3 regions of the Streptomyces sp. NBC_00466 genome follow, and region 1 is predicted to be linked to each of the others. Evidence: riboswitches for the same ligand, from Rfam matches in the RefSeq annotation. Region 1 holds a riboswitch; each other region holds the start of a gene.
The links. A riboswitch is a leader RNA that binds a small molecule or an ion and turns the genes downstream of it on or off. The one in region 1 is predicted to bind glycine.
Positions count from the first base shown of each region.

Region 2: it holds a riboswitch for glycine, as region 1 does, so the genes downstream of both, gcvP (aminomethyl-transferring glycine dehydrogenase) here and gcvP (aminomethyl-transferring glycine dehydrogenase) in region 1, are expected to answer to the same signal.
Region 3: it holds a riboswitch for glycine, as region 1 does, so the genes downstream of both, gcvT (glycine cleavage system aminomethyltransferase GcvT) here and gcvP (aminomethyl-transferring glycine dehydrogenase) in region 1, are expected to answer to the same signal.

Region 1 is NZ_CP107896.1:4,220,346-4,230,243, forward strand. It holds gene OG210_RS18965 (aldehyde dehydrogenase family protein) at 1-1,097, opposite strand, end outside; gene OG210_RS18970 (PucR family transcriptional regulator ligand-binding domain-containing protein) at 1,305-2,861, shown strand; glycine riboswitch at 3,174-3,269, shown strand; gene gcvP (aminomethyl-transferring glycine dehydrogenase) at 3,421-6,282, shown strand; gene OG210_RS18980 (hypothetical protein) at 6,310-7,128, shown strand; gene gcvH (glycine cleavage system protein GcvH) at 7,125-7,499, shown strand; gene lipA (lipoyl synthase) at 7,501-8,463, shown strand; gene OG210_RS18995 (L-serine ammonia-lyase) at 8,572-9,898, shown strand, end outside.
Region 2 is NZ_CP107896.1:6,348,612-6,358,509, forward strand. It holds gene OG210_RS28495 (FHA domain-containing protein) at 1-290, shown strand, start outside; gene OG210_RS28500 (MerR family transcriptional regulator) at 308-1,051, shown strand; gene OG210_RS28505 (bifunctional nuclease family protein) at 1,105-1,578, shown strand; gene OG210_RS28510 (MerR family transcriptional regulator) at 1,765-2,337, shown strand; gene OG210_RS28515 (DNA polymerase IV) at 2,394-4,001, shown strand; gene OG210_RS28520 (PRC-barrel domain-containing protein) at 3,917-4,294, opposite strand; glycine riboswitch at 4,435-4,533, shown strand; gene gcvP (aminomethyl-transferring glycine dehydrogenase) at 4,721-7,606, shown strand; gene OG210_RS28530 (DUF5999 family protein) at 7,695-7,898, opposite strand; gene OG210_RS28535 (hypothetical protein) at 8,199-8,789, opposite strand; gene OG210_RS28540 (glutamate--cysteine ligase) at 9,310-9,898, shown strand, end outside.
Region 3 is NZ_CP107896.1:1,414,320-1,424,217, forward strand. It holds gene OG210_RS06165 (ABC transporter permease) at 1-746, opposite strand, end outside; gene OG210_RS06170 (ABC transporter substrate-binding protein) at 842-2,587, opposite strand; gene OG210_RS06175 (ABC transporter permease) at 2,634-3,632, opposite strand; gene OG210_RS06180 (enhanced serine sensitivity protein SseB C-terminal domain-containing protein) at 3,970-4,740, opposite strand; gene OG210_RS06185 (enhanced serine sensitivity protein SseB) at 5,099-5,848, opposite strand; gene OG210_RS06190 (AAA family ATPase) at 5,941-6,681, opposite strand; glycine riboswitch at 6,803-6,898, shown strand; gene gcvT (glycine cleavage system aminomethyltransferase GcvT) at 7,040-8,155, shown strand; gene gcvH (glycine cleavage system protein GcvH) at 8,223-8,603, shown strand; gene glyA (serine hydroxymethyltransferase) at 8,613-9,875, shown strand.

The DNA.
Region 1 (9,898 bases):
CGCTCCAAGAAGCCGAGAACGGTCCGGTGGTGCGCCTCGGAGACGAGGGGCCCCATTTCCACCTCGTCACCGGCAGCGGGGTCACCCACCACGAGCGTCCCGACCCGTTCGACGAGCGCGTCGACGAAGTCGGCCGCCACCGACTCATGGACCAGAACGCGGCAGGCGGCGCCACAGTCCTGGCCCGTGTTGCCGAAACCGGCGAAGCGCAGGGTCTCGGCCACCGCCGCGATGTCGGCGTCGGGGAAGACCACGACCGCGGCCTTGCCACCGAGCTCCAGGTGCACCCGCTTCAGCGAGTCGGAAGCGGCCCGTGCGACGGCCTGACCGCTGCCCACCGAGCCGGTGACCGAGATCATCGCGACCTGGGGGTGCCTGGCCAGCGCCTCGCCCACGACCGCCCCTTCGCCCGTGACGATGTTGAGCACTCCCGGAGGGAGTACGTCAGCGAGGAGTTCGGCGAGACGGAGAGAGGTCAGGGGCGTGGCCTCGGACGGCTTGAGCACGCAGGTGTTGCCGGCCGCCAGGATCGGCGCGATCTTCCAGAGGCCGGTCAGCAACGGGTAGTTCCACGGTGTGATGGCGGCGACCACGCCGACCGGCTCGCGGACAATCATCGAGGTCCGGCCCTCGGCGTACTCACCGGCACCGAGGCTGAGCTGCGCACGGACGGCGCCCGCCATGAACTGCACGGTGTCGATCGACGCGTCGACGTCCTCAAGCGCGAGCCACAGCGGCTTGCCGGTGTTCACCGATTCAAGGGCAGCGAGCTCATCGCGGTGCGTCTCCATCACCGAAGCGGCCTTGAGCAGCAGGCCCGCGCGGTCCTTGGGAGTCAGAGTCCGCCAGGCCCGGAAGGCGGCCTGGGCGGCTCGCACGGCGGCGTCGACGTCCTCAGCGGTGCCCCGGAGGACTTGGCTGATCGGGCGACCGGTGGCGGGGTTGTACACAGGGATGGCGTCGACACTTGCCCCCGAGGTGGGGACACCGTTGATGAAGTGCTTCCTGGGTGAAAGCAGTTCCGCGGGAACCAGCGCCGGAGCGTCCGGCGAGGGACGAACCAGACGCCCGTTCGTGGTGCGCAGAGCCGAAGGCATGGGAGAAACCTTTCTGCAGGTGCTGACCCCATCCGGCCGGTGAGGTCTTGCCCACGATGGTGCGCGCCTCCGCTCTCACGAGCTGTACTCAATCCGTCAAAGCGACGACATCGAATTTGTGCAGACGCACAATTTTCTCCGCCGGCCGCGCCTGCCAGTTCTGTACAAATAGGTGATAACGATCGGTGTGTGAACTACCGTCCTGGCATGACGATCACGGTTGCAGAACTACTGGAGATGCCGCACCTGCGGCTCCGTCTCCTGTCCGGCCGGGACGGGCTGCAACGGGAGGTCAGCTGGACGCACACCTCCGACCTGCCTGAGCCGTGGCAGTGGCTGACCGGCGGAGAGCTGCTGATGACCAACGGCATGTCGTTCCCGGAGTCGGCCCACGAGCAGGAGGAACTCCTGCGGCGGCTCATGGACGCGGGCGCCGGCGCTCTCGCTATCGGCGAGAAGATGTACTGCCCACCGCTCACCGCACGGTTCACCGAGGTCAGCGAGTCGCTTTCGCTTCCGGTGCTCCTGGTGGACTACCCGATGCCGTTCATCGCGATCTCGCGCGCGGTGGCGGCGGCCAACCTGCTGGAACAGTCGGACCGGCTGATTCGGACCGAGCGAATATATTACACACTGCAACGTTCGGTGACCGAGAAGCACAAGCCGTCCAAGCTGACCACCGCACTGTCGCAGCAGCTGGGCTGTGCGCTGCACGTGTGCCACCGCGAGTCCGCCGAACCGTGGTTTCCCGACAGCGCCGGACTCGACGAGAGACTTCGCCAGGCCCTGTCGCAGGCCCACCTCGGGTCCCGGCAGGTCAGCGCCGGTGCGTTCGTCACGTATCTGAGTGACGGCCGGGAGATGCGGCTGGCGGACATCCCCACCCAGCCCGGCGCCGTGCTCGTCCTGGTCTCCGACGGGCACAGCGTGCTCGACGCCATCCTCATGCAGCACGCCGCGACCGTGATCGCCCTCGAGATGTCCCAGGCACTGGTGGACCTGGAGCACCGCCGCCGACAAGGCGCGGAGTTCCTGGCCCGGCTCATGGACGGCAGCGCCGAACCCAGAGGCGGCCGCAGCCAACTCCTCGAAGCCGGGATCGATCCGTCGTCCGCGGTCCTGTACGCGGTCTCTTCCGACGACAGCGCCCGGCTGCGTGAACTGCACGTCGGGCTGTGGCGCAACGGGGTTCCGCATCTGGTCGTGCACCACTCCGGGGCTCTCTACCTGCTGGCGCACGACAAGGAGAGGGTGCTGCGCATCATCCATGCCAACGCCGGTCCCTCCGCGGCGGTGGGAGTGAGCAGCCCGGTCAAGACCATGGACCGCATCCCCGAGGCGGCACGGGAAGCACGCTGGGCAAACCAGTCGGCCGAGCACAACAAGACGCACACCTTCCGCTACGGGGAAGCCACGCCGTTCCTCGGCGTTTCGGGCATCGACGACGCGATGGCTCTCGTCGACCGGGTGCTCGGGCGGCTCCTGGAGCATGAGTCCAAGCACCGGGGCGAGCTCCTGCCCACCCTGCAGAGCTTCTTCGACCATCAGCGCTCCTGGCAGAAGACGGCGAACGCCCTGCATGTGCACCGGCAGACCGTGCTGTACCGGATCCGCAAGGTCGAGGACATCACCGGGCTCAACCTCGACCGCACCAGGGACATCGCCGAGCTGTGGCTTGCCCTGCAAGCGCGTTCGATGCTGCCGGGCGCCGCCGGACGGGAAGGCACCCGGCAGGACCGCACATCGCGCCCGGGAGAGCGATGACAGGCCCGGGGATCGCCGATGAGCCCGGAACGGCGGGCACTTGACGGCCGCCGTTCCGGGCTCGTATGTTCCTCGCGAGATCCGGCCCTCCGCCGACAACTCTCCGGCGGAGTCCGGAGAATCAGACGCTCAGGCGTCTCGCCCACAGTGCGTGGCCGCAGAGGCGCGGCGGAGGTCCCGGGACCGTCCGGCACGTGAGAAGTAACGAAAATGCCGTCGTCGGCCCGGTGCTCGCGTCCGTGGGCCGCACTGCACCACACCTCACTTCACCTGGCCTTTCGGTCGGGCCCGACAACTCAACATCGTGCCGTTCGAACCGAAGCGGGAGAGCCCTCGCCCATCCTTGGCGAGGCGCCGAAGGAGCAACCTTCCCCAGAATCTCTCAGGCCCAACTACCGCTCCGGCGAGGCAACTCTGGAAAGTCAGGACCTCGTGTCCTGCGCCCACGGTGCAAACCGCCGGACCCGGTGGTGAAGCTCTCAGGTACCGATGACAGAGCGGGGAGGTCACCCATCCATGGCGCCGTTTCCGCGGTGCCCTCATGAGGGAGCCTCCCGCCATGACCTCACCTGGACACTCCGCGTCCGGAGAGTTCGCCACCCGTCACATCGGTGTCAGCGAAACAGACCAGGCCAAGATGCTGGCCGAAGTCGGCTACCCGACGTCGGCCGGCCTCATGGACGCTGCCGTTCCGAGTGGCATCCGCAGCACCGCCGAACTGAACCTGCCCGCCGCCGCCACCGAGGCGGAGGCACGCGCCGAACTGCATGAACTCGCCGGCAGGAATACCGTGGCCGTGCCGATGATCGGCCTCGGCTACCACGCGACCACCACGCCTGCGGTGATCCGGCGCAATGTGCTGGAGGACCCGGCGTGGTACACCGCCTACACGCCGTACCAGCCGGAGATCAGCCAGGGCCGGCTGGAGGCGCTGATCAACTTCCAGACCATGGTCGGCGACCTCACCGGGCTGCCGACCGCCAACGCGTCGCTGCTCGACGAAGGCACCGCCGTCGCCGAGGCCGTCACCGTCATGCGCCGCGTCGTACGCGGCGGCCGCCCCCGCGTCCTGGTCGACGGCGACACCCTCCCGCAGACCCTCAGCGTCCTGCGCACGCGTGCCGCCGCGGTCGGCACCGAGGTCGTCGAGATCGATGTCGCCGAGCCGCTGCCCGAGGGGGACTTCTTCGGGGTGGTGCTGTCCTACCCCGGCTGCTCGGGCGCGGTCCGCGACCTGCGCGGGGTGACCGCTGCGGCACGGGCACGCGGGGCACTTGTCACCGTGACCGCCGACCTGCTGGCGCTCACCCTGCTCGTGCCGCCGGGTGAGTTCGGCGCCGACATCGTCGTGGGTTCGTCGCAGCGCTTCGGTGTACCCCTGTTCTACGGCGGACCGCACGCCGGGTACATCGCAGTCCGCGCAGGGCTGGAACGTCATATGCCCGGCCGGCTCGTGGGCGTGTCCGTGGACAGCGCAGGCCGGCCGGCGTACCGCCTGGCCCTGCAGACCCGCGAGCAGCACATCCGGCGCGACAAGGCGACTTCCAACATCTGTACGGCGCAGGTGCTGCTGGCCGTGGTCGCATCGATGTACGCCGTCCACCACGGCCCCGAAGGTCTGACCGAGATCGCCCGGCGAACACACCGGCACGCCGCACTCATCGCCGCGGGTCTGCGGAAGACCGGGGCCACGGTGGTGCACCGCGCGATCTTCGACACCCTGCTGGTGCGGGCCGATGGCCGCGCCGATGAGGTCGTCGCGGCCGCGCACGGCAAGGGCCTGCGGCTGCGGCTGGTGGACGGCGACCACGTCGGCGTCTCCTGCTCCGAGGTCACGACGGAGGACCACGTCCGGCTCGTACTCGAAGCCTTCGGCCGGTCCGGGGGCGACCTGGACGAGCCGGCGGCCGACGCTCCGGTGACGATTCCGCCGGGGCTGCGCCGTACCTCACCCTTCCTCACCCATCTCGTCTTCCATCAGCACCGTTCCGAGACCGCGATGCTGCGCTACCTGCGCAGGCTTTCCGGCCGTGACTTCGCGCTGGACCGCGGCATGATCCCGCTCGGGTCCTGCACGATGAAACTCAACGCGACCACGGAGATGGAACCGGTCAGCCTGCCCGGGTTCGCGGACCTGCACCCGTTCGCGCCGGTCGCCGACGCGGCCGGGTACCTGACCCTCATCGAGCAGCTTGAGACATGGCTGGCCGAGGTCACCGGTTACGCCAGGGTCTCCGTCCAGCCGAACGCCGGATCACAGGGCGAACTCGCGGGCCTGCTGGCGATCCGCGCGTACCACCGGAGCAACGGTCGGACCGGACGCGACGTGTGCCTGATACCGGCAAGCGCACACGGCACCAATGCCGCCTCCGCGGTCATGGCCGGGATGCGTGTGGTCGTGGTGGCCTCACGGCCCGACGGCACGGTCGACCTCGACGACCTCAGGGCGAAGTGCGCCGAGCACGCCGAGGCCCTGGCCGCGATCATGGTGACCTACCCCTCGACGCACGGTGTCTACGAGGCGGGCATCACCCGGCTGTGCGAGCTGGTGCACGAGCACGGCGGACAGGTGTACGTGGACGGCGCCAATCTCAACGCGCTGCTCGGGGTGGCCAAGCCCGGTGAGTTCGGTGGCGACGTGTCCCACCTCAACCTGCACAAGACGTTCTGCATCCCGCACGGCGGCGGCGGGCCGGGCGTCGGCCCGGTCGCCGTGGCCGAGCACCTCGCACCGTATCTGCCCACCCACCGGCTGCACCCCGACACAGGGAGCCGCGACGGGGCCGGACCGGTGAGCGCCGCACCGTTCGGCAGCGCCGGCATCCTGCCGATCCCGTGGGCCTACATCCGGATGATGGGCGGGGAAGGGCTGACCAGGGCGACGCGGACAGCCGTGCTCAGTGCCAACTACATCGCCCGCCGGCTCGCGCAGCACTTCCCCGTCCTGTACACCGGGGAAGCCGGCCTCGTCGCGCACGAGTGCATCCTCGACGTACGCCCGCTCACCGCTGCGACCGGTGTGACGGTCGACGACATCGCCAAGCGGCTCATCGACTACGGCTTCCACGCGCCGACGGTGAGCTTCCCCGTCGCCGGCACGCTGATGGTCGAGCCGACGGAGAGCGAGAGCCTCCAGGAACTTGACCGCTTCTGCGAGGCGATGATCGCGATCCGCGCCGAGATCGCCCTGGTCGACCAGGGCGTCTGGACCCTTGACGGGTCCCCGCTGCGACAGGCACCGCACACCGCGGCCGCGCTCGCCGGTCAGTGGACCCACGCCTACTCGCGTGAGCGGGCCGTCTTCCCGGCGGGCGTCACACCGGACAAGTACTGGCCGCCGGTCGGCCGGATCGACCAGGCCCACGGCGACCGGAACCTGGTCTGTTCCTGCCCGCCCCCCGAGTCGTTCGAGTCGATCTGACCGGTCACGGCCCGAGGGGAGAACACCATGTCCAAGAAGTCACCACTGCACGACGTCCACACCGAACTCGGTGCGCTGTTCACCGACTTCGCCGGCTGGTCCATGCCGCTGCGCTACGCCTCCGGACCGGCTGAGCACCACGCCGTACGGACCACCGCCGGAATCTTCGACCTCACCCACCTGGGCGAGATCGAACTGTCCGGCCCCGAGGCGGGCCGGGCCATCGACCACGCCCTGGCCGGCGAGCCGTCGAAGACCGCCGTCGGCAGCGCCCGCCACTCCATGCTGGTCCACGAGACCGGCTCAGTACTCGACGACCTCCTCGTCCACCGCCTGGCCGAGCAGCGATACCTCGTCGTTGCCAACGCCGCCAACGCCCTGATCGTGCTCTCCTGCCTGCGTGACCGGATCGACGGCTACGCCGCCACGGTCCGGGACGCGTCCGGCGACTGGGCACTGATCGCGGTCCAGGGCCCGAAGTCGCCTGCGATCGTCAGCGAACTGGCCGACATCGACGTGCCGTTGCTGAAGCCCTACGCGATCGAACCGGCACGGCTAGCGGACCACGACGTGCTGCTCGCCCGCACCGGCCGCATCGGAGAGGACGGCTTGGAGATCTACTGCCGTCCCGATGGCGCGGTGGCCCTCTGGCGGGCCGTCAGCGCGGCGGGCGCGGCACATGGCCTGGTCCCGTGCGGCCTGGCCTGCCGCGACAGGCTGCGTCTTGAGGCCGGCCTGCCGCTGTACGGCAGGGAACTCACCCTCCGCACCACACCGTTCGACTCGGGACCCGGCCGCCCTTCCACCACACCAACGTCTGACTCTTTCCGGAGGAAGCACTCATGAGCCTGCCCACCGAACTCATGTACACCAGCGATCACGAGTGGATCGCGACCGACGGCGACCTGTCGACCATCGGAGTCACCGCCCACGCCGCCGACGCGCTCGGCGACGTCGTCTACCTCGACCTGCCCGCCGTCGGTGCGACGCTCAAGGCCGGCGACTCCTGCGGAGAGATCGAGTCGACCAAGTCGGTGAGCGACCTGTACGCCCCAGCCGACGGCGAGGTCGTCGAGATCAACGAAGGCGCGGTCGCCGACCCCGGCCAGGTCAACGCCGCGCCCTTCGGGGCGGGCTGGCTGTTCCGGATGCGGATCACCGGCTCACCGGACCTGCTGGACGCCGCCGCGTACGCGGCCCTCACCGGAGGAGCCTGAGATGTCCGTACTGGACCTCGGCTCTCCCGCTTCGCCCGACGGCCGCAGGCTCCTGCGTCTTGAGGTGCGGAACAGCCGCACCCCCATCGAGCGCAAGCCCGAGTGGATCAGGACTCGCGCCAGGATGGGCCCCGAGTACACGAAGATGCAGGCCCTGGTGAAGTCCGAAGGGCTGCACACGGTCTGCCAGGAGGCGGGCTGTCCCAACATCTACGAATGCTGGGAGGACCGCGAGGCCACCTTCCTCATCGGCGGCGACCAGTGCACGCGGCGCTGCGACTTCTGTCAGATCGACACCGGCAAGCCCCAGTCCCTGGACCGGGACGAGCCGCGCCGGGTGGCGGAGTCCGTGGCCGCGATGGGGCTGAGGTACGCCACCATCACCGGGGTGGCCCGCGACGACCTGCCCGACGGGGGCGCCTGGCTGTACGCCGAGACGGTCCTCCGGATCCGCGCGCTGAACCCGGACACCGGCGTGGAGAACCTGGTCCCGGACTTCAACGGTGTCCCCGAACTCCTTACCCAGGTGTTCGAGTCCCGTCCGGACGTGCTGGCGCACAACGTGGAGACGGTGCCACGGATCTTCAAACGGATCCGGCCGGCGTTCCGCTACGACCGGTCGCTCGGTGTGCTCACCGCGGCAGGGGAGTCCGGGCTGGTCACCAAGTCGAACCTGATCCTGGGCATGGGCGAGACCCGGAAGGAGATCTCGACCGCGCTGCGGGACCTGCACGACGCCGGATGCGACCTGATCACCATCACCCAGTACCTGCGGCCCTCCGTACGGCACCACCCGGTGGACCGGTGGGTCAGACCCGAGGAGTTCGCCGAGCTCAGGGAAGAAGCCGAGGAGATCGGCTTCGCCGGAGTGATGTCCGGCCCCCTGGTGCGCTCCTCGTACCGGGCCGGACGGCTCTACCGGCAAGCACGCGACAGGAGGCCTCGTCAGGACCGGGACGACTGAACACACACCGCTGACGAAGCCGCGCACGAGAGCCCAGGCCCACGTCGCACATGCCGCCCCCTTCCCCCTCACTCCGCCCACCACGCAGATCTCAAGGGAGATTCCGCCATGCCCATCTCCGTCTTCGATCTCTTCTCCATCGGCATCGGCCCGTCCAGCTCACACACGGTGGGCCCGATGCGGGCCGCCCGGATGTTCGTCGGCCGGCTGAAGGAAGACGGCCTGCTCGCGCAGACGGCCACGGTGCGGGCGGAACTGTTCGGCTCGCTCGGCGCCACCGGCCACGGCCACGGCACACCCAAGGCCGTACTGCTGGGTCTGGAGGGCCATGAGCCGCACACCGTGAACGTGGACAGCGCCGACGACGAGATCATCCGGATCCGCACCAGCCGGCGCCTGCGGCTGCTGGGCACCGACCTCGGCGACGCCCACGAGATCGCCTTCGATCCCGACACCCAGCTGACGCTGCACCGCCGCCGCTCCCTGCCGTACCACGCCAACGGCATGACCCTGTCCTCCTACGACCACGGCGGGCTGCCGCTGGTCGAGAAGACCTACTACTCGGTCGGCGGCGGCTTCGTCGTCGACGAGAACGCGGCCGGCGAAAACCGCATCAAGCCCGACGACACCGTGCTCAAGCACCCCTTCCACACCGGCGACGAACTGCTGCGCCGCTCCCGCGAGACCGGGCTGTCGATCTCCGCGCTGATGCTGGAGAACGAGAAGGCCTGGCGAACCGAGGACGAGATCCGCACCGGCCTGCTGGAGATCTGGTGCGTCATGCAGGCCTGCGTGGCGCGCGGTCTGTCCCGCGAGGGCATCCTGCCCGGCGGGCTGAAGGTCCGCCGCCGTGCGGCCACCGCCGCCCGCGCCCTGCACGCCGAAGGCGACGCGGCCGGCCGGGCCATGGAGTGGGTCACCCTGTACGCGATGGCGGTCAACGAGGAGAACGCCGCCGGCGGCCGGGTGGTGACCGCCCCGACCAACGGCGCGGCCGGCATCATCCCGGCCGTCCTGCACTACTACCGGACCTTCGTGCCCGGCGCCGACGACGACGGCACCGTGCGGTTCCTGCTGGCCGCAGGGGCGATCGGAATGCTGTTCAAGGAGAACGCCTCGATCTCCGGGGCCGAGGTGGGCTGCCAGGGCGAGGTCGGCTCGGCCTGTTCGATGGCCGCCGGAGCCCTGGCCGAGGTACTCGGCGGCTCCCCGGAGCAAGTGGAGAACGCCGCGGAGATCGGCATGGAACACAATCTGGGGCTGACCTGCGACCCGGTGGGCGGGCTGGTCCAGATCCCCTGCATCGAGCGCAACGGAATGGCCGCGGTCAAGGCGATCACCGCCGCCCGGATGGCACTGCGCGGCGACGGCCGGCACCACGTGTCCCTGGACAAGGTCATCAAGACCATGAAGGAGACCGGCGCGGACATGAAGA
Region 2 (9,898 bases), 2.1 Mb from region 1:
TGGTCCGCCGTGGTCCGAATTCGGGCAGCCGCTTTCTGCTGGACGGCGATCTGACCACGGCCGGACGCCATCCGCAGAGCGACATCTTCCTCGACGACGTCACGGTGTCGAGGCGGCATGTGGAGTTCCGCAGGGGCGCCGACGGCGGTTTCACCGTCTCGGACGTCGGCAGCCTGAACGGCACGTACGTCAACCGTGAGCGCATCGACGCCGTCGTGCTCGCCAACGGTGACGAGGTGCAGATCGGCAAGTACCGGCTGGTCTTCTACGCGAGCCAGCGGGGCGTGTGACCCGTCAGGGAAGGCCCATGCGGCAATCATCGACGGGCGGTGCCGGCGACGGCACCGCCACCGAGGACGACCGGCTGGTCAGTATCGGCACGGTCCTGAACCTGCTCCGGGAAGAGTTTCCCGAAGTCACGATCTCCAAGATCCGCTTTCTGGAGGCCGAAGGGCTCGTCGAGCCGCAGCGCACGTCGTCCGGGTACCGGAAGTTCGGTACCGCGGACGTCGAGCGGCTGGCTCAGGTCCTGCGGATGCAGCGCGACCACTATCTGCCGCTGAAGGTCATCCGGGACCACCTCGACGCACTGGGCCGGGGCGAGCAGATCCAGCTCCCCGCGCCCGGTGCCGTCCGTGAGCCCGCGGACGGAGCGCCGGACGGCGGCGCAGGCGTGCCCACGGCGTCCCGGGTGGGCCGGGAGGAGCTGCTCGCGGCCGCCGGGATCAGTGCGGACGACCTCGCGGAGTGGGAGTCGTACGGGCTGCTGTCGCCGCTCCCGGAGGGCGGATACGACGCGGAGGCCGTGAATGTGGCCGGGCTCGTCGCGGACCTGGGCCGATTCGGTCTGGAACCGCGGCATCTGCGTGCCATGAAAGCGGCCGCCGACCGTGAGTCCGGGCTGATCGAGCAGGTCGTCGCCCCCCTTCGGCTGAACCGCAATCCGCAGACCAGAGCGGATGCGGACAACACCACGAAGGACCTGGCAGCACTGACCGTGCGGCTTCACGCGGCGCTCGTGCAGACCTCCCTCAGGGTCCGGTTGTACTGATCACGGGGGTGCCCGACTACCCAAACCTGCCGGGCACGTCCTAGGGTTGCTGTGTGAACGAGCTCGACGTTGTGGGTGTCCGGGTGGAAATGCCCTCCAACCAGCCGATCGTGCTCCTGCGTGAAGTGGGAGGCGACCGGTATCTCCCTATCTGGATCGGCCCTGGTGAGGCGACCGCGATCGCCTTCGCCCAGCAGGGCATGGCTCCAGCAAGGCCGCTGACCCATGACCTCTTCAAGGATGTCCTCGAAGCGGTCGGCCAGGAGCTCACGGAAGTGCGCATCACCGACCTGCGGGACGGGGTCTTCTTCGCGGAGCTGGTCTTCGCGAGCGGGGTCGAGGTGAGTGCGAGGCCCTCCGACGCCATAGCGCTCGCCCTGCGCACCGGGACGCCGATCTACGGCAGTGACGGGGTGCTCGACGATGCGGGAATCGCGATTCCTGACGAGCAGGAGGACGAGGTGGAGAAGTTCCGCGAGTTCCTCGACCAGATTTCTCCGGAGGACTTCGGGACCAACAGCCAGTGACGCTCCGCTCGGGTCGTCAGCGCATCCGGCAAGCCTTTCCCCGGAGAGGGGCACGCGAAACCACTCCTAGGGTGATTATCACTCGGCGTGCCGAGTGTGGCGATCGTTGACGCACCTCAAGTGACTGCCTACCGTCGAGTGGGCAGTTCAAGGACGGAGGTCGGCGTGAGAAGCACCGGCGAAGATGTGGCAGGGGAACTCCCCGGACTGGGTCCGGGGGACGGAGTGCCGTATCCGCTTCACGGCTCAGCGGCCGAATCGACGACCGACACCGTCGGCTACCGGGGGCCGACCGCCTGCGCGGCGGCCGGCATCACCTACCGGCAGCTCGACTACTGGGCGCGTACGGGACTGGTCGAGCCGAGCGTGCGGCCCGCCCAGGGGTCGGGCACCCAGCGTCTCTACAGCTTCCGGGACGTGGTCGTCCTCAAGATCGTGAAGCGGTTCCTGGACACCGGTGTGGCCCTCCAGAACATCCGGACGGCGGTCCACCACCTCAGAGACCGCGGGGCCGGCGACCTCGACCGTATGACGCTGATGAGCGACGGCGCGACGGTGTACGAGTGCACCTCGCCCGACGAGGTGGTCGGCCTGCTGCAGGGCGGCCAGGGGATCTTCGGGATCGCCGTCGGGGTCGTGTGGCGGGACGTGGAGAGCGCCCTCTCCCAGCTGCACGGCGAGCGGGTCGACACCGGCGAGACCCTCATCGGCCACAACCCGGCCGACGAGCTGGCCAGGCGCCGCAACCGCGCCGTCTGACGGGCCTCCGCGCTGCGGGGGCCCGATTGTCAGTGCCGTGAGGCAGCATCGGTGGTGTGAGAGCCGTACCGACCATCCTGCATCTGGACATGGATGCCTTCTTCGCCGCCGCGGAACAGGCGGCGAAGCCGAGCCTGCGCGGGAAGCCGGTGGTGGTCGGCGGGCTGGGGCCGCGCGGAGTGGTGTCGACGGCGTCGTACGAGGCACGGCGGTTCGGGGTGCATTCGGCGATGCCGATGGCGCAGGCCCGCCGGCTCTGTCCGAACGCCGCCTATCTGGTGCCGCGCTTCGCGCTCTACCGCGAGGTGAGCGGCCAGGTCATGGAACTGCTCGGGCGGCTCTCGCCCCTGGTCGAGCCGCTGAGCCTGGACGAGGCCTTCGTGGACCTGGAGGCGGGCGGAGTCGCAGACGGCAGACGGTCGGCCCGGCGGGCCGGTGAGCAGCTGCGCAGGGACATCCTGGCGGTCACGGGGCTCAGCGGGTCGGTGGGTCTGGCCGGCTCCAAGATGCTCGCGAAGATCGGCTCGGAGCGGGCCAAGCCGGACGGCCTGGTCCTGATAGAGCCGGGCACCGAGCGCGAGCTGCTCGCGCCCCTCTCCGTACGGATCCTGCCGGGAGTGGGCCCGGCGACCGGTGAGCATCTGCGCAGGGCCGGGATGACCACCGTGTCCCATCTGGCCGGGGCCGGTGAGGACGAGCTCGTCCGGCTGCTGGGCAAGGCGCACGGCGCCTCGCTGTACCGGATGGCGCTCGGCCAGGACGACCGGCCCGTGGTGTCCGAGCGGGACACCAAGTCGGTCTCGGTGGAGGACACCTTCGACGTGGACCTGCACGACCGGGCGCGGGTGCGGGCGGAGGTGGTGCGGCTGGCCGGACGGTGCGTGGAGCGGCTGCGGGACGCGGGGCGGTCCGGGCGGACGGTGGTGCTGAAGGTCCGGCGGTACGACTTCTCGACGCTGACCCGTTCCGAGACGCTCCGGGGGCCCACGGACGACCCCGAGGTCGTGCGCGAGGCCGCGGGGCGGCTGCTGGAGGCCGTGGACACCACGGGCGGCGTGAGGCTGCTCGGGGTGGGCGTCACCGGCCTCGCGGACTTCACCCAGGAGGATCTTTTCGCGCAGGCGGCCACGGAGCGGGCGGCCGTGCTGGAGCTCGCGGCGGAAGAGGCGGCACCCGGTCCCGCGGCGCCGCCGGAGCCGGCCGCGGACGAGCCGCCGTCCGGCACGGGGCGCCGCTGGCTCGCCGGGCACGATGTGCGCCATGACGAGTACGGCGCGGGGTGGGTGCAGGGCAGTGGCGTGGGCCGGGTGACGGTGCGGTTCGAGGATCCGTACGCGACCGCGCCCGGCCGGGTGCGGACCTTCAGGGTCGACGATCCCGCGCTGAAGCCGTCGGATCCGCTGCCGCTGGTCCGGTCTGCCCCGGACGGGCCGGGTGAACCGGACGGGCGAGGTGAACCGGACGGCTCAGGCAGACCGGCGGGGCCGGACGGGACGGCCCCGGGGGAGGAGGCGGACACCGGTGAGGGGCCGCCAGGGCGTTCCGGGGAAGCAGTGACTGCCGGGGCTGGGCCGGAGGGTCAGGTGCGTTCCTCTTCGCCCGCGAGCCGGCCGAAGTCCCGGTCGGGAGGCGGCGGCGTGGGGGCCGAGATACCGAGCCCGTAGTGGTGGTAGAGCTGCAGCTCCTGCTCGGGAGAGAGATGGCGGCCGACTCCGAAGCCCGGTGCTTCCTTGATCAGGTCGCGGTCGAAGGGCACTTGCAGGGTTTCCCTGACCAGTTCGCTCGGCTTCAGCGGGACGAACGCGTCCCGGCTGAACAGTCCGGTGCGTACCGCGGCCCACTCGGGCACTCCGGTGGCGTCGTCGAGGTAGACCTCGTCAACCGTGCCTATCTTGAGGCCATTGCGGTCGAACGCCTTGCGGCCTATCAGGCTGCGCGGATCTATGTCGGTCTGCACGGTCCCTCCAACTGATCGCAACGGATCACGATGTCTCCCGCCCCCTGCGAAGGTCTCCCCCTCAGGGAAGTCCAGATCCGGGGCATCGGCCACTCGAACACCGTGCGAAGTGGCTCGCTGGTAGGCTGGCCAGTGGCTGCTGACCCCGCGCGGGAGAGCCCTTCGGACGCGTTGTCCGGGGGCGCCGAAGGAGCAAATCCTCCCCGGAATCTCTCAGGCACACGTACCGCGCGGACGAGGTCACTCTGGAAAGCAGGGCGGGCGTCGGGCGGGCACGCCCGGATCCTTACCTCACCGACGGTGAAAGCGGGCGCGTCGAGCGGCGGGCCGGTGAAACTCTCAGGTTGAGATGACAGAGGGGGAGGCCGTCCGGGTACCCGTGCCGTGGTACCCCTCGCAGGTCGTAACGACCAGGAGGCCTCCGCCATGACTGCTCACCGCATTCCGCTCTCCCAGCTGGAGCGTGGCATCCCCTTCGAACAGCGCCACATCGGGCCCGATGCGGGGGATCAGGCCAAGATGCTTGCCCACGTCGGTTACGGATCGCTCTCGGAGCTCACATCGGCCGCCGTACCCGAGGTGATCAAGAGCGCCGAGGCGCTGAACCTCCCGGACGCGCGCACCGAGGCCGAGGTCCTCGCCGAGCTGCGTCTCCTCGCCGACCGCAACCAGGTCCTCGCCCCGATGATCGGGCTCGGCTACTACGGCACGTTCACACCGCCGGTCATCCTGCGCAACGTCATGGAGAACCCCGCCTGGTACACGGCGTACACGCCCTACCAGCCGGAGATCTCCCAGGGGCGCCTGGAGGCGCTGCTGAACTTCCAGACCGTTGTCGCCGATCTGACGGGCCTGCCCACCTCGGGCGCCTCGCTGCTGGACGAGGGCACCGCGGCAGCCGAGGCGATGTCCCTCGCGCGCCGCGTCGGCAAGGTCAAGAACGGTGTCTTCCTGGTCGACGCCGACGCGCTTCCGCAGACCGTCGCGGTGATCCAGACGCGCGCCGAGCCGGCCGGTGTCGAGGTCGTCGTCGCCGATCTCAGCGACGGCATTCCGGCCGATGTGGCCGAGCGCGGTGTGTTCGGCGTACTGCTCCAGTACCCGGGCGCCTCCGGCCGGGTCCTGGACATCGCGCCCGTCATCGAGCAGGCGCACGAGCTGGGTGCCGTCGTCACCGTCGCCGCCGATCTGCTGGCACTGACGCTGCTCACCTCGCCCGGAGAGCTGGGTGCTGACATCGCGGTCGGTACGACCCAGCGGTTCGGCGTCCCGATGGGCTTCGGCGGTCCGCACGCCGGGTTCATGGCCGTACGTGAGAAGTTCGCGCGCAGCCTGCCGGGGCGGCTCGTCGGCGTCTCCGTCGACGCGGACGGCAACAAGGCGTACCGGCTGGCCCTCCAGACCCGTGAGCAGCACATCCGCCGCGAGAAGGCCACCAGCAACATCTGCACCGCGCAGGTGCTCCTTGCCGTGATGGCCGGGATGTACGCGGTCTACCACGGCCCGGACGGCCTGCGCGAGATCGCCCTGCGCACCCACCGGTACGCGGCGATCCTCGCCGAGGGGCTGCGCGCCGCGGGCGTCGACGTCGTGCACGGCGACTACTTCGACACCCTCACCGTACGGACCGGGGGGAGGGCCGCCGAGGTCGCCGCCGCCGCCCGCGAGGGCGGGGTCAACCTGCACCAGGTCGACGCGGACCTGATCTCCGTCTCCTGCGACGAGACCACCACACGCACCCAGCTGGCCGCCGTCTGGGCCGCCTTCGGCGCCGAAGGCGACATCGAGGCGCTCGACGAGCGGACCGCCGACGCACTGCCCGCGGGGCTGCTGCGCGAGGACACCGTCCTCACCCACCCCGTCTTCCACCAGCACCGTTCCGAGACGGCGATGCTGCGCTACCTGCGCAAGCTCGCCGACCGCGACTACGCGCTGGACCGCGGCATGATCCCGCTCGGCTCCTGCACCATGAAGCTCAACGCCACCACCGAGATGGAGCCGGTCACCTGGCCCGAGTTCGGTGCGATCCACCCCTTCGCCCCGGTCGAGCAGGCCGAGGGCTATCTGACGCTCATCCGCGAGCTGGAGGAGCGGCTCGCCGAGGTCACCGGATACGACAAGGTCTCGCTCCAGCCCAACGCGGGCTCGCAGGGCGAGCTGGCCGGTCTGCTGGCCGTGCGCGCCTACCACCGGGCCAACGGCGACACCGCCCGCACCGTGTGCCTCATCCCGTCCTCGGCGCACGGCACCAACGCCGCCAGCGCCGTGATGGCCGGCATGAAGGTCGTCGTCGTGAAGACCCGCGAGGACGGCGACGTCGACGTCGAGGACCTGAACGCCAAGATCGCGCAGTACCGCGACGAGCTGTCCGTACTGATGGTCACCTACCCGTCGACCCACGGTGTCTTCGAGGAGCACATCACCGACATCTGCGCGGCCGTGCACGAAGCGGGCGGCCAGGTGTACGTCGACGGCGCCAACCTGAACGCGCTCGTCGGACTGGCCAAGCCCGGCAAGTTCGGCTCGGACGTCTCGCACCTCAACCTGCACAAGACCTTCTGCATCCCGCACGGCGGCGGCGGCCCCGGTGTCGGCCCGGTCGGCGTACGGGCCCACCTGGCGCCGTACCTTCCCAACCACCCGCTCCAGCCGGCCGCCGGCCCCGCGACGGGCGTCGGTCCGGTATCGGCCGCCCCGTGGGGCTCGGCCGGCATCCTGCCGATCTCCTGGGCGTACGTACGTCTCATGGGTGGTGAGGGGCTCAAGCGGGCGACGCAGGTGGCCGTGCTGGCCGCCAACTACATCGCCAAGCGCCTCGAACCGCACTACCCGGTGCTGTACACCGGCCCCGAGGGGCTGGTCGCGCACGAGTGCATCGTCGATCTGCGGCCGCTGTCGAAGGCGACGGGTGTGAGCGTCGACGACATCGCCAAGCGCCTCATCGACTACGGCTTCCACGCGCCGACGATGTCGTTCCCGGTGGCCGGAACGCTGATGATCGAGCCCACCGAGAGCGAGAACCTGGCGGAGCTCGACCGGTTCTGCGACACGATGATCGCGATCCGGGCCGAGATCGAGAAGGTCGCGTCGGGCGAGTGGGCGGCGGACGACAACCCGCTGTGCAACGCCCCGCACACCGCGGCAGCGCTGGGCGGTGAGTGGACCCACGCGTACACCCGCGAGGAGGCCGTCTTCCCGGCCGGCGTCTCGCCCGCCGACAAGTACTGGCCGCCGGTGCGCCGGATCGACGGGGCCTTCGGCGACCGCAACCTCGTCTGCTCCTGCCCGCCGCTGGACGCGTACGACAACTGACGGACATGCGGGAGGGCCGGTTCGGGGATGTCACCCGGGCCGGCCCTTCGTCGTCTGTGCCACTTCTGTTCCTCGGTACTGAGCAGGGTCAGGCGGCGGTCGCCAGTCCCGAACCCAGTGGGCGGTGCGGCGCGATGATCCGGCCGTCGGGCAGCAGTTCACCGGTGTCCTCGAAGATGAGAACGCCGTTGCACAGCAGACTCCAGCCCTGCTCCGGGTGGTGCGCCACGAGGAGCGCGGCCTCCCGGTCGGCAGAGGTGGCTGACGGGCAGGTTGGCTGGTGCTGGCACATGGATGCGTTCTTTCGCTGCGTTGTAGTGAGTGTCCTGCGGCTCGATGCGGATTTCATGGCCGCCCCCCGATCAGTCGGTGATCCCAGTGTTGCCCTACGGGCGTCAATCCGCAGGGATTTCACGGCAGCACTTGCTACAGCATAGGGACGCATCACCCGTGCGGACGGTTCAGCTCAACTTGACTGCCTGTCCGGGTGGTTCGGAGGTGGCCCGACCGGGCTAGACCGGATGGGCAGAAAGAGCGCCGCGCCCCGTGACCTGTCGGTGGTCACGGGGCGCGCGGTGGTGGCCGGCAGCCGTCAGGCGGGGGAGCCCAGCAGCTTGGGTGACAGCCTCATCGTCATCACCGGCAGCAGCTCCGACACCCGGTGCGGCCGGTGCGCGGCGATGCCGGGCGGTGCGGGTGCGAGGGGTACGAGCAGGTCCGTGGGGGCCGGCATGGTGCCGGAGACCGAGGCGTCGGCGGTGGTGTCGCCGTGCAGCCACAACGTCAGCATGTAGAGCTCCGGTACGGACAGCAGCCTGGGCTGGAACGGTGTGTCCATCGCCTCGGCCCGGCGCAGCGCGCTCCCGGTGGCGGTGGCGTAGGGGCCCTCGAAGAAGTGCGAGAAGGTCCAGCCGTCGGCGGTGAGCTTGGTGTCCGCTGCGGCCACGGCGTGATCGCCGCTGCGGATCAGGAACCGCCAGCCGGTGAGCCGGGTACGTGGGGTCCCGCCGCTCGGCATGATCTGGTCCAGTACGTAGACGGGAAGGGGCAGTTCGGGGGTGAGCGGCCCCGGGGCCGAGCGGAGAGCCGGGGTTCGGGCCTCGCGTACGGCAGTGGGGGAGCCGAGTGCCGCGAGGACGCTGCGCAGGGCCGGCGCGGGAGCCGGAGGGACATACAGCGGCATGATGTGGTCGCCTCTCACTTCGGAGACACGTTGATGCGTGGGCTGTGCGGACAGCACTGTCAGCAGGCAGGGGCAGAGGGGGGCCGTGGGGCGTGGAGGGGTACCGCACTCTCCGGGGGCCGGGGCGCCAACTCTCTGCCTCGTCTGCGGAGTTTATACGACACGTGTTCACGCGGGGTTTCAACTAGCTGACGTGGATATTGCAAACAAGTTGCTATTCGGTCTTTATTCTGCGGAGATTATCCCGATTTAACGTACGTGCGCTCCGGTGGCCTCACGGTTCTCCATGTGAGTGGTCGGCCGAAAACCGTTGGTCGTTCTCACTGGGTCCACCGGGCCGCAGCGGCTTGGAAATTGCTGCAGGCATCATGCGCTGCGAATGTGCCACACGTTATCTTCTCGTCACCATACTCGTTCCGGACGGACTCCGGGCGGGGAGTTACGGATCACCGGGTGTGGGCATTATCGACCGTGACCCGGGCGGCCGCCACGGCCGCACACGTGTGGAGGGGGTGCAGCGATGGGGGAGAAGCTGGAGGCGGGCGGTGTCGATCCGTCGGGCCGGCAGCAGTACCGGAGAAAGCTGCAGCAGTGTCTGGAGGTGCTGGAGCGACTATTGGAGGAGAAGAGGTTCGACCGTCCGAGGAATCTCATGGGGATGGAGATCGAACTCAATCTCGCGGGCGCCGACGGGATGCCCCGGATGTTGAATGCGGAGGTTCTCGACCGGATCGCGAGCCGCGATTTCCAGATGGAACTCGGGATGTTCAATCTCGAAGTGAATATTATCCCGCACCGGTTGGGCGGCCGTGTCTTCGACCAGCTGGCCGAGGAGCTCCGCACCGGTCTCGCGTACGCGCACAGAAAAGCAGCCGAAGTCGACGCGGGGATCGTGATGATCGGAATCCTGCCGACGCTCGATCCGCAGGATCTTGTCTCCGCGAACCTCTCGTCGGCCGACCGCTACACCCTCCTCAACGATCAGATGTGTGCGGCCCGCGGTGAGGACTTCGACCTGGACATATCCGGTGTCGAGCGGCTGACCTGCAGCTCCTCGTCGATCGCGCCCGAAGCGGCCTGTACATCGGTGCAGTTGCACCTCCAGGTCA
Region 3 (9,898 bases), 2.8 Mb from region 1:
ACCACGTTCCGCTCCCGCAGGCCCTTGGCCCGCGCGGTTCTGATGTAGTCCTCGCCCATGGTCTCCAGCATCCCGGCCCGGGTGAGCCGGGCGTAGAGCGCCGAGTACAGGAAGGCGAGGGTGCACCAGGGGAGGATCAGGTTCCAGGCCCACTCGGCCGGATTGTCCGTGAAGGACACGAACTGCAGGTCGCCCCAGATCGTCCAGTGGAAGCTGAACAGGGCGAGCGAGACGAGTCCGGTGAAGAACATCGGCAGCGAGACGCCGGCCAGTGCCACGCCCATCGCCAGCCGGTCGATGAGCGAGCCCCGCTTGAGTGCGGAGACCACGCCGGTCGCGACACCGGTGACGACCCAGATGACCGCAGCGCCGACCGCGAGTGACAGCGTCACCGGGATGCGCTGCTCGATCTCGGGCCAGACCGCCGAGTGTGTCTTGAAGGAGTAGCCGAAGCAGGGCGCGTGGCACACCGCGGGGTCGGGCCCGAAGTGGTAGTTCGCGCCGACAACGATGGCCTTGATGAAGTGCCAGTACTGCTCGTAGAGGGGCTGGTCGAGCCCCAGGTTCTTCTTGACCGCGGCGAGCGTCGCGGGGTCGGGGCTCTTGCCCACGAACTGGGCTGCCATGGAGTCGGTCGTCTGACCGCCGAGGCGGGGGACGAGGAAGAAGATCGCGAAGGTGACTGCGCTGACCACCAGCAGCAGCAACACCGCGGCGAATACGCGTCGGATGATGTACGCAGCCACAGCCGTGCGGCGCCGGGTCGGACGGACGGGGTAGGCCCGTCCGTCCCGGCGCCTTCACCTGCCTTTCAAGGGGGTGCTGTCGATGAACAGGTGTGTTACTTGGTCGAGGTCATCAGCACGTAGTCGTACATGCCGAGGTACGCCTGACTGACCGTTACGTTCGCCGCCGAGTCCGGGCGGTAGAGCAGGTTCTTGCGGTAGAAGAGCGGCACCAGCGAGGCGTTCTCCATCACCATCTGGTCGACATTGCCCCAGGTGGCGTTGCGCTTCGCGTTGTCCAGCGTCCCGATGCCCTTGACGATCTCCGCGTTGATCTTCGGGTCGTCGAGCTCCATCAGGTTGGTGCCACCGGATGCCTTGATGGCCTTGCCGTCGACGATCTGGTCGATGTAGCCGAAGCCGGCCGGCCAGTCGGCGCCCCACGCCATCATCATCATTCCGGCGTTGTTCTTGTGGACCCAGTCCGGGACGCCCGCGAAGTCGGTGAAGTACTTGTCCGACGGGAACGTCTTGATGTCGGCGACGATGCCGATCTTCTTCAGGCTCTGCTGCAGCTGGGTGGCGCTGGTGACCTCGTCGGGACGGTCGGAGCGGGCGGTCAGCGTCGTCTTGAAGCCCTTGGGCTTACCGCACTTGGCCAGGTGCTGCTTGGCCTTGGCGATGTCGCCCTTGTTGCCCGGGGTCGGGTACAGGTCGAACTTCTTGTAGCCCGAGACACCCGGCGGGATGACGGTCGTCGCCGGGTCGCCCCGGACCGCGCCGCCGATCGCGTCGACCATGTCGGCCTTGTCCGCGACGTACTGCACGGCCTTGCGGCACTCGACGTTGTCGAACGGCTTCACGTGCACGTTCAGCGCGAGGTACTGCAGCGCGCCGGCGTACGGGTCGTCCGTCTTCGCCTTCTCGGAGGCCTTGGTGATGACCTTCGGCTGGGTCTTGGACTGCAGACCGGTACCGGCGATGTCCGCGGTGCTGGTGTCGTTGAGCAGGTGCTCGTCGACAGTCGTCGGCGTGACGTTGAACTTCAGGTTGATCTTGTCGGGGAGCGCCTTGCGGATCGGGTCCGTCTTCGGGTCCCACTGCGGGTTGCGGACCAGCGTCGCGCCCCGGCTCTCGCTGTACGAAGCGAACTTGTACGGGCCCGAGGACACGATGTGCTGGACGTACGAAGCGCCCTTGTCCGCCTTCTGCGGCACCGGCGCCGTCTGCGAGAACGAGGCCAGGTAGTCCATGTCCGCGAACGGCTTGCCCAGATGGAAGACGATCGTGGAGTCGTCCGGCGTCTCGATGGACTTGAGACCGCCGGGCGACTTGTCCTTGTAGGGACCCTTGTACTTGTCGCCGTCCTTGAGGTACGTGCTGAAGTACGTGGGCCCGTTGGACAGCGCCTCACGGGCGAAGGTCCGCTCGACCGCGTACTTGACGTCCTTCGAGGTGATGACGGAGCCGTCCTCGAACTTCACACCCTTGCGGATGTGGTACGTCCAGGTCTTGGCGTCCGGGGATGCCTTGCCCAGGCTCGTCGCCAGGTCGGGCACGATCTTGAGCCCTTCCTTGCCCGGAGCCGGCTTGAAGGTCACCAGCGCACGCGCGTAGAGCCGGGAGAAGTTCTGCACCCAGCCGTAGTACGTGTTGCCGGGGTCCAGGGAGTCCGGGCCACTGGCGTGCTCGTAGTTGACCGTCCCCCCCTTCTTGTCGGTCTTGTTGACGATGCTCGTCAGAGCCGCGTCGGCCTTGCCGTGGCCGCCCCCGCCGCCACTGTCACTGCTCCCGCAAGCGGTGGCAGCGAGCCCCAGCGCTACCGTCGCGGCTATCGCCGCTGCCGTCTTTCTGCTGTTCATGCTGAGGAAAGCCCCCTCGGTTGTCCGGTGTGCGGCATGGCCGCGATTACTTGCCACGGGGGTCGAGTGCGTCGCGCAGCCCGTCCCCCAGCAGATTGAAGGCCAGCACGGTGATGAAGATCGCCAGGCCGGGAATGATCATGAACATCGGATCGACCTGGTAGAGGTCGACCGCGGTGGACAACATGCCGCCCCAGGAGGCCTGCGGCGGCTGGATACCCACACCGAGGAAGCTCAGGGACGCCTCGAAGAGGATGTTGGTGGGGATCAGCAGCGTCGAGTACACGAGGATCGGCGCGATCAGGTTCGGGAGCAGTTCGCGGAAGAGGATGAAGGGACCGCGGGCCCCCAGTGAGCGGGCGGCCTCGACGAACTCCCGTTCACGCAGACTCAGCGTCTGCGCGCGGACGATACGGCCCATGTAGGGCCAGTTGAAGAAGCCGATCACGAAGATCAGCACGCAGATACGGAGCGTCAGCCCGTTCAGGCCGAACGCGTTGCCCTGCAGTGACGCGGAGATGGAGATCGCGAAGAGCAGCAGCGGGAACGCCAGGAAGGTGTCCATCAGACGGCTGATGCCGCTGTCCACCCAGCCGCCGTAGAAGCCGGCCACCACTCCCATCACGACGCCGATGACGACCGAGAGGAGTGTCGACCCCGCCGCGACCACCAGGGAGACCCAGGAGCCCTCGACGATGCGGGCCAGGATGTCCCGGCCGGTCTGCGGCTCCACACCCAGCGGGTGGCTCCAACTGATGCCGCCGAAGCTGCCCTTGGGCGCCAGCAGAGCCGGATCGACCAGGTTCTGGTGGAAGTCGTTGGGGTCGAGCCCGAACATCGCCTGGATCGGCTTGGACAGGATGGCGATCAGCACCAGCAGGATCACGACGACCCCGCCGGCCATGGCGACCTTGTCCCGCTTGAAACGCGTCCAGGCGATCCGGCCGAGTGAACGGCCCTCGATCTGGCTCTGCGTGGCCCCCGTGAGTACTGCCTCCGGCTGCGCTTCGGCAGTCGATCCGGTGGTCTCGATCGGTGCGGTCACAGTGCCTTTGACCCCTCCCGGCCGGCGGTGGCCGGCCCGTACCTGCCGCGGTGGCGGCTGCTGTGCATCAAGCGCATCGGGTGATGCCACTGTGCTGAAGTAACGGAATGTGTTCAAGACTCGTCGCACAAGGGCACGACGATGCTCAATGCAGGGAGTCTTCATCGCGGTTGCGATCACCCGCCAGACCTGACGGTGAATGTATGCGCAACCGTGATGCGGTTAATGAACTTCCGTTATCCGGACGCCGGGAGCGGCTGAGCGGAAATCTTCCTCGCTAAAGCGCCAGTTCGGACATCGCACCCAACAGCCGCCATTGACGGCCTAATTGGTGCACTCAGCCTACTGGCGGGTAGCCGTATCCCGCCGCGGGAGAGGGGGCCGCATGGGCCTCGCGGTCGTAGAAGGGGCGGGAGTTGGCCCGCAGCCACATCCCGACGGGGTCGTACGCGTCGGACAGCGCCACCGTCGAGACGGGCAGCCCCTCGGGCACGGCGCCGATCGACTGCTGCATCATCGCCCGCACCGAATCCACGGACTGCTGGCTCGTGTCGTACAGATCGAGCCCGATGGCCAGATACGGGGTGCCGAGCGCGGGCTGCACCCAGACCCGGCTCAACGAGCGGATCGCCGGGGTGTGGTGGGCGCTCTGGGTGAGCAGCGCGTAGAACTGCGGGATCTCGATGGCCGGCTCGGACAGCCGCAGCGGCCCGGCCGGCATCCGGTCCAGACCAGTGGCGATCCGCCGCAGATCGGTCCAGGGAATGCCGACACCGCCGCCGGGGGCATGCGGATTGAGCCAGATCCCCCAGTGGTCGGGATAGAGGGAGCGGGCGATGTCACGCCCTGTGACCACTTCGTGCGCACGGTTCCAGCCGGAGACCGCCAGCTCCTGCGCCGACGTCACACACGGGGCGTAACCGAGACCTTCGATCTCCATGTTCCCGTACTGGGCGTCCGGCGACCCGGCCTGGCCGTGCCAGAGCAGCATCCAGACCTGGCTGTCGGCGAGCGCCTGCAGCAGTGCCTCATAGGCGTCGTACCGCCCGGGGGTCACCTGGGGCAGCATCTGCTCGACCTGCCCGGCCGCCGTGCCCGACGCACTCACTCTGGGTCCCGCCCCTCTTTGATCCACCCGTTTTTGATCCACGCGCTTTCCATCCGCGCGCTTTTGATCACCCGTTGGCGTTCCGCGCGCCCGGGATGCAGCTCAGACGGTCCGGCCCGCACGATCCGCCCGCGCGATCCGTTCCGTTCGATCAGTTCCGTTCGATCAGTTCGATCCGTTCGGTGCACGATCGGTTCCGTGCGCGATCGGTTCCGTGCGATTCCGGCCAATCCGCGCGCCGGTCGTCCCACGCGTCCCGCACATCCGCCCAGCTTATGCCGCGGCGGGTTTCCGGTGCCTGCGCGGCACCGGCCACCTCGCTCCGAGTGCCGCAGGTCCCGGCCCTGCGGCACCGGCCCTACAGCACCGGCCCCGCGGCGTCGGCCCTCACGTAGAACGGCCTGACCTTGTCCAGCATCCAGTCGGCGACCGGGTCCTGCGCCACGTCCAGCAGGACGAGATTGACCGGCCAGGGCACCTCGACCCGGTGCAGCGCCCGGCCGAGCGCGTCCATCGGGGCGTTGCGGCCCGCGCCGTCCCACGTCGCGAACTCGACCCCGACGAAGAGGACCGGGTCGCCGCCCTCGATGGAGGCGAGGGCCCGGCGCGCCGAAAGGACCACGCCCGACTCCTCGAACTCACCGGCGGCGGCGGAGAGGAAGTCGACCGGCTCCTCCTGCCAGTCCGGCTCGAAGAGCCGCACCCGGCCGCCGGTCGCGGGCCCGTCGAGGGAGGTCCGGCCGCTCCGGCACAGTTCGGCCACCGCGAGCGGCGGCAGCGGCATACCGATCGCGCCGCCCGGGTTCACCACGACGCCCAGCTGCGGTGGCAGCCCGCGGGCGAACTCGACCGCCGGCGCCACCGCGAAGGAGTAGTGCGAGCCGACGCACTGGAGGAACTGCGCCTCGGAGCTGAAAACGGGGACATAGGCCCCGCCCTCGATGTCCACGGTGGGCAGGTCGAGCGAACTGCTGTCCTGCCCACCGCCGTTGGGCAGCGGTACCCAGAGGTTGCTGCGCCCCAGCACCTCGATCAGCCGGCCGCCCGCGGCCTGGTTCCCGACCGATGCGGTCAGGACCTCTTCGAGCTCATTTCCCGGCCATGCCATGTCCACCGAGGTATCCCCTTCTCACCTGTTCACCTGCCGACCGACCTCAGGGTCGTTCGTTTGGCCTCCCCCAACCATAAGGAGCGGGACCGTCACACCGCCGCCCCGAACCCGATCCGGCGCAGTACGGCCGCCGCGTCCCGGTCGAGCAGCACGACCGAACCGCACCCCGCGGGCAGCCGCGCCCGCTCGGCGTTCCGGACCAGCCCGCCGACCGCCCTGCGGTGCCGGGCGAAGGCGTACGCGGAGACCTTCCGGCCGCGCTCCGACTGACCGGCGAGCGCCACCCCGGGCGCCACGTCGAGCAGCAGCAGATGCAGGGCGGTCCGGCGCCGCCGCGCCGCCCGGGCCAGCAGCGCGCGCACCCAGGAGTGCGTGCCGCAGTCGTGCACGACGACACCGGCGCCCGAGCGCAGGGCGCGCCACAGCCTGCCGTAGTGGGCGGCCCGCACCAGCGGGCGGTAGCTCCAGTACGGCAGCCAGCCGGGCATCCGGCGCTCCCAGCGGTCCCGGGCGTCCTGCGAGTCGATCCCGCGCGCCCCCGCGGCCCTGCGTAAGAGCGTGGACTTCCCGCTGCCCGGCAGGCCGGACAGGACCACCACGTCCCCGGCGGCGAACACCAGGCGGTGCGGGCTGCGGCCGGCCCGCCGCCGCAGGTCCCGTACCGCGGGCGGCCCGCTGCCGGCCGCCTCCTGTCCGGTCCGTACGGTCCGGACGGACCGCACGGGCACCGCCCCCGGCCCCCCGGATGTCTCATGCGGCGCCACATCCGCGCGCCACTCCTGCCCCACCACGGCCACTCCCCCCGTCGGGCCACCCCGTAGGGCCCGCATGTGCCTGCGTATCCCCTGCATACCCCCGTCTACGAAGTGTAAAGAAACAGTAATGCGACACCGGTGAGGCGCCGCCCGCGCGGCATGCGATGATGTGCGCGCCAACTCCATACAGGCCGTTCGAATCCGCGCGGGAGAGTTCTCGGCCACTGGCCGGGGCGCCGAAGGAGCAAGTCCCTCCCTTGTAATCTCTCAGGCCCCGTACCGCGCGGACGAGGCAGATCTGAAAAGCGGGCCGCTCTGCGGTCCCACCCAAGGTGCAAGCCGTGCCCTCTCAACAGGCGCCGGCGAACCTCTCAGGTTCCGATGACAGATGGGGAGGATCGTCCTCGTCTGTCATGCCCCGGGAGTACCGCATATGAGCCCCACGCCCCGTCTCACAGCACTCGACGCCCTGCACCGGTCACTGGGCGCGACCATGACCGACTTCGCGGGCTGGGACATGCCGCTGCGCTACGGCAGTGAGCGCGACGAGCACATCGCCGTACGGACGCACGCCGGCCTCTTCGACCTCTCCCACATGGGCGAGATCACCGTCAGCGGCCCGGAGGCCGTACGGCTGCTCGACTACGCGCTGGTCGGCAACATCAGCACGGTCGGCAACGGCCGCGCCCGCTACACCATGATCTGCCGGCAGGACGGCGGGATCCTGGACGACCTGATCGTGTACCGGCTCGGCGAGCAGGAGTACATGGTCGTCGCCAACGCGGGCAACGCACAGGTGGTCCTGGACGAGCTGACCGCCCGCGCGGGCGGCTTCGACACCGTCGTACGGGACGACCGCGACGCGTACGCCCTGCTGGCCGTACAGGGCCCGGAATCCTCCGGCATCCTGAAGTCGCTCACGGACGCCGACCTGGACGGGCTGAAGTACTACGCGGGCCTGCCCGGCACCGTCGCCGGCGTCCAGGCGCTCATCGCCAGGACCGGCTACACGGGCGAGGACGGATTCGAGCTGTTCGTCGCCCCGTCCGACGCCGAGAAGCTCTGGCAGGCGCTGACCGAGGCGGGCGCACCGGCCGGCCTGGTGCCCTGCGGGCTCTCCTGCCGCGACACCCTGCGCCTGGAGGCGGGCATGCCCCTCTACGGCCATGAGCTGACCACCGCGCTGACCCCCTTCGACGCCGGTCTCGGCCGGGTCGTCAAGTTCGAGAAGGAGGGCGACTTCGTCGGGCGCGCGTCCCTGGAGGCGGCTGCCGAGCGGGCCGCCTCGGCCCCGCCGCGCAAGCTGGTCGGTCTGATCGCCGAGGGCCGCCGGGTCCCCCGCGCGGGCTACCAGGTCGTCGCGGACGGCCAGGTCGTCGGCGAGGTCACGTCGGGCGCCCCTTCGCCGACGCTGGGCAGGCCGATCGCCATCGCGTATGTCGACGCCGCCCACGCGGAGCCCGGCACGTCCGGTGTGGGCGTGGACATCCGCGGTACCCATGAGCCGTACGAGGTCGTGGCCCTCCCCTTCTACAAGCGCCAGAAGTGACCCACACCATCTCAGCCCGTAAGACCACCGTTCACCAGCACTCCCCCGCATCCAGGAGAATCAGGTCATGAGCAACCCCCAGCAGCTGCGTTACAGCAAGGAGCACGAGTGGCTGTCGGTCGCCGAGGACGGCGTCTCGACGGTCGGCATCACGGAGTTCGCGGCCAACGCGCTCGGTGACGTCGTCTACGCCCAGCTCCCTGAGGCCGGGTCCACCGTCACCGCGGGCGAGACCTGCGGTGAGCTGGAGTCGACCAAGTCGGTCAGCGATCTGTACGCCCCGGTCTCCGGTGAGATCACCGAGATCAACCAGGACGTCATCGACGACCCCTCGCTGGTGAACACCGCCCCCTACGAGGGCGGTTGGCTGTTCAAGGTGCGCGTCACCGGCGAGCCGGACGACCTGCTCTCCGCCGACGAGTACGCCGCTCTCTCCGCCGGCAACTAGGGACTATTGATGTCACTTCTTGATTCCTCCCTCCACGAGCTCGACCCGGACGTCGCCGCCGCTGTCGACGCCGAGCTGGTCCGCCAGCAGTCCACCCTCGAAATGATCGCCTCGGAGAACTTCGCTCCGGTCGCCGTCATGGAGGCCCAGGGCTCGGTCCTCACCAACAAGTACGCCGAGGGCTACCCGGGCCGCCGTTACTACGGCGGCTGTGAGCACGTCGACGTGATCGAGACGATCGCGATCGACCGCGTCAAGGCGCTCTTCGGCGCCGAGCACGCCAACGTCCAGCCGCACTCGGGCGCCCAGGCGAACGCTGCCGCGATGTTCGCGCTGCTCAAGCCCGGCGACACGATCATGGGTCTGAACCTCGCCCACGGCGGGCACCTGACCCACGGCATGAAGATCAACTTCTCCGGCAAGCTCTACAACGTGGTCGCGTACCACGTCGACGAGCAGACCGGCCAGGTCGACATGGCCGAGGTCGCGCGCCTGGCCAAGGAGTCCCAGCCGAAGCTGATCGTGGCCGGCTGGTCCGCCTACCCGCGCCAGCTGGACTTCGCCGCGTTCCGCAAGATCGCGGACGAGGTCGGCGCGTACCTGATGGTCGACATGGCGCACTTCGCCGGCCTGGTGGCCGCGGGCCTGCACCCGTCGCCCGTCCCGCACGCGCACGTCGTCACCACGACCACGCACAAGACGCTGGGCGGCCCGCGCGGTGGTGTGATCCTCTCCACAGCCGAGCTCGCCAAGAAGATCAACTCCGCGGTCTTCCCCGGTCAGCAGGGTGGTCCGCTGGAGCACGTGATCGCGGCCAAGGCGGTCTCCTTCAAGGTCGCGGCGACGGACGACTTCAAGGAGCGCCAGCAGCGCACCCTGGACGGCTCCCGCATCCTGGCCGAGCGTCTGGTGCAGTCCGATGTCACCGAGCACGGTGTCTCGGTCCTCTCCGGCGGCACCGATGTGCACCTGGTCCTGGTGGACCTGCGCAACTCGGAGCTGGACGGCCAGCAGGCCGAGGACCGTCTCCACGAGATCGGCATCACGGTCAACCGCAACGCCGTCCCGAACGACCCGCGCCCGCCGATGGTCACATCGGGGCTGCGGATCGGTACGCCTGCCCTGGCCACCCGCGGTTTCCAGGCCGAGGACTTCTCCGAGGTCGCGTACATCATCGCGGCCGCCCTGAAGCCGGCCTACGACCGGGAGGCGCTGGCCGCCCGGGTCACCGCGCTGGCCGAGAAGTTCCCGCTGTACCCCGGACTGAAGTAGGACCGGTCGGTCCGGATCAGTAC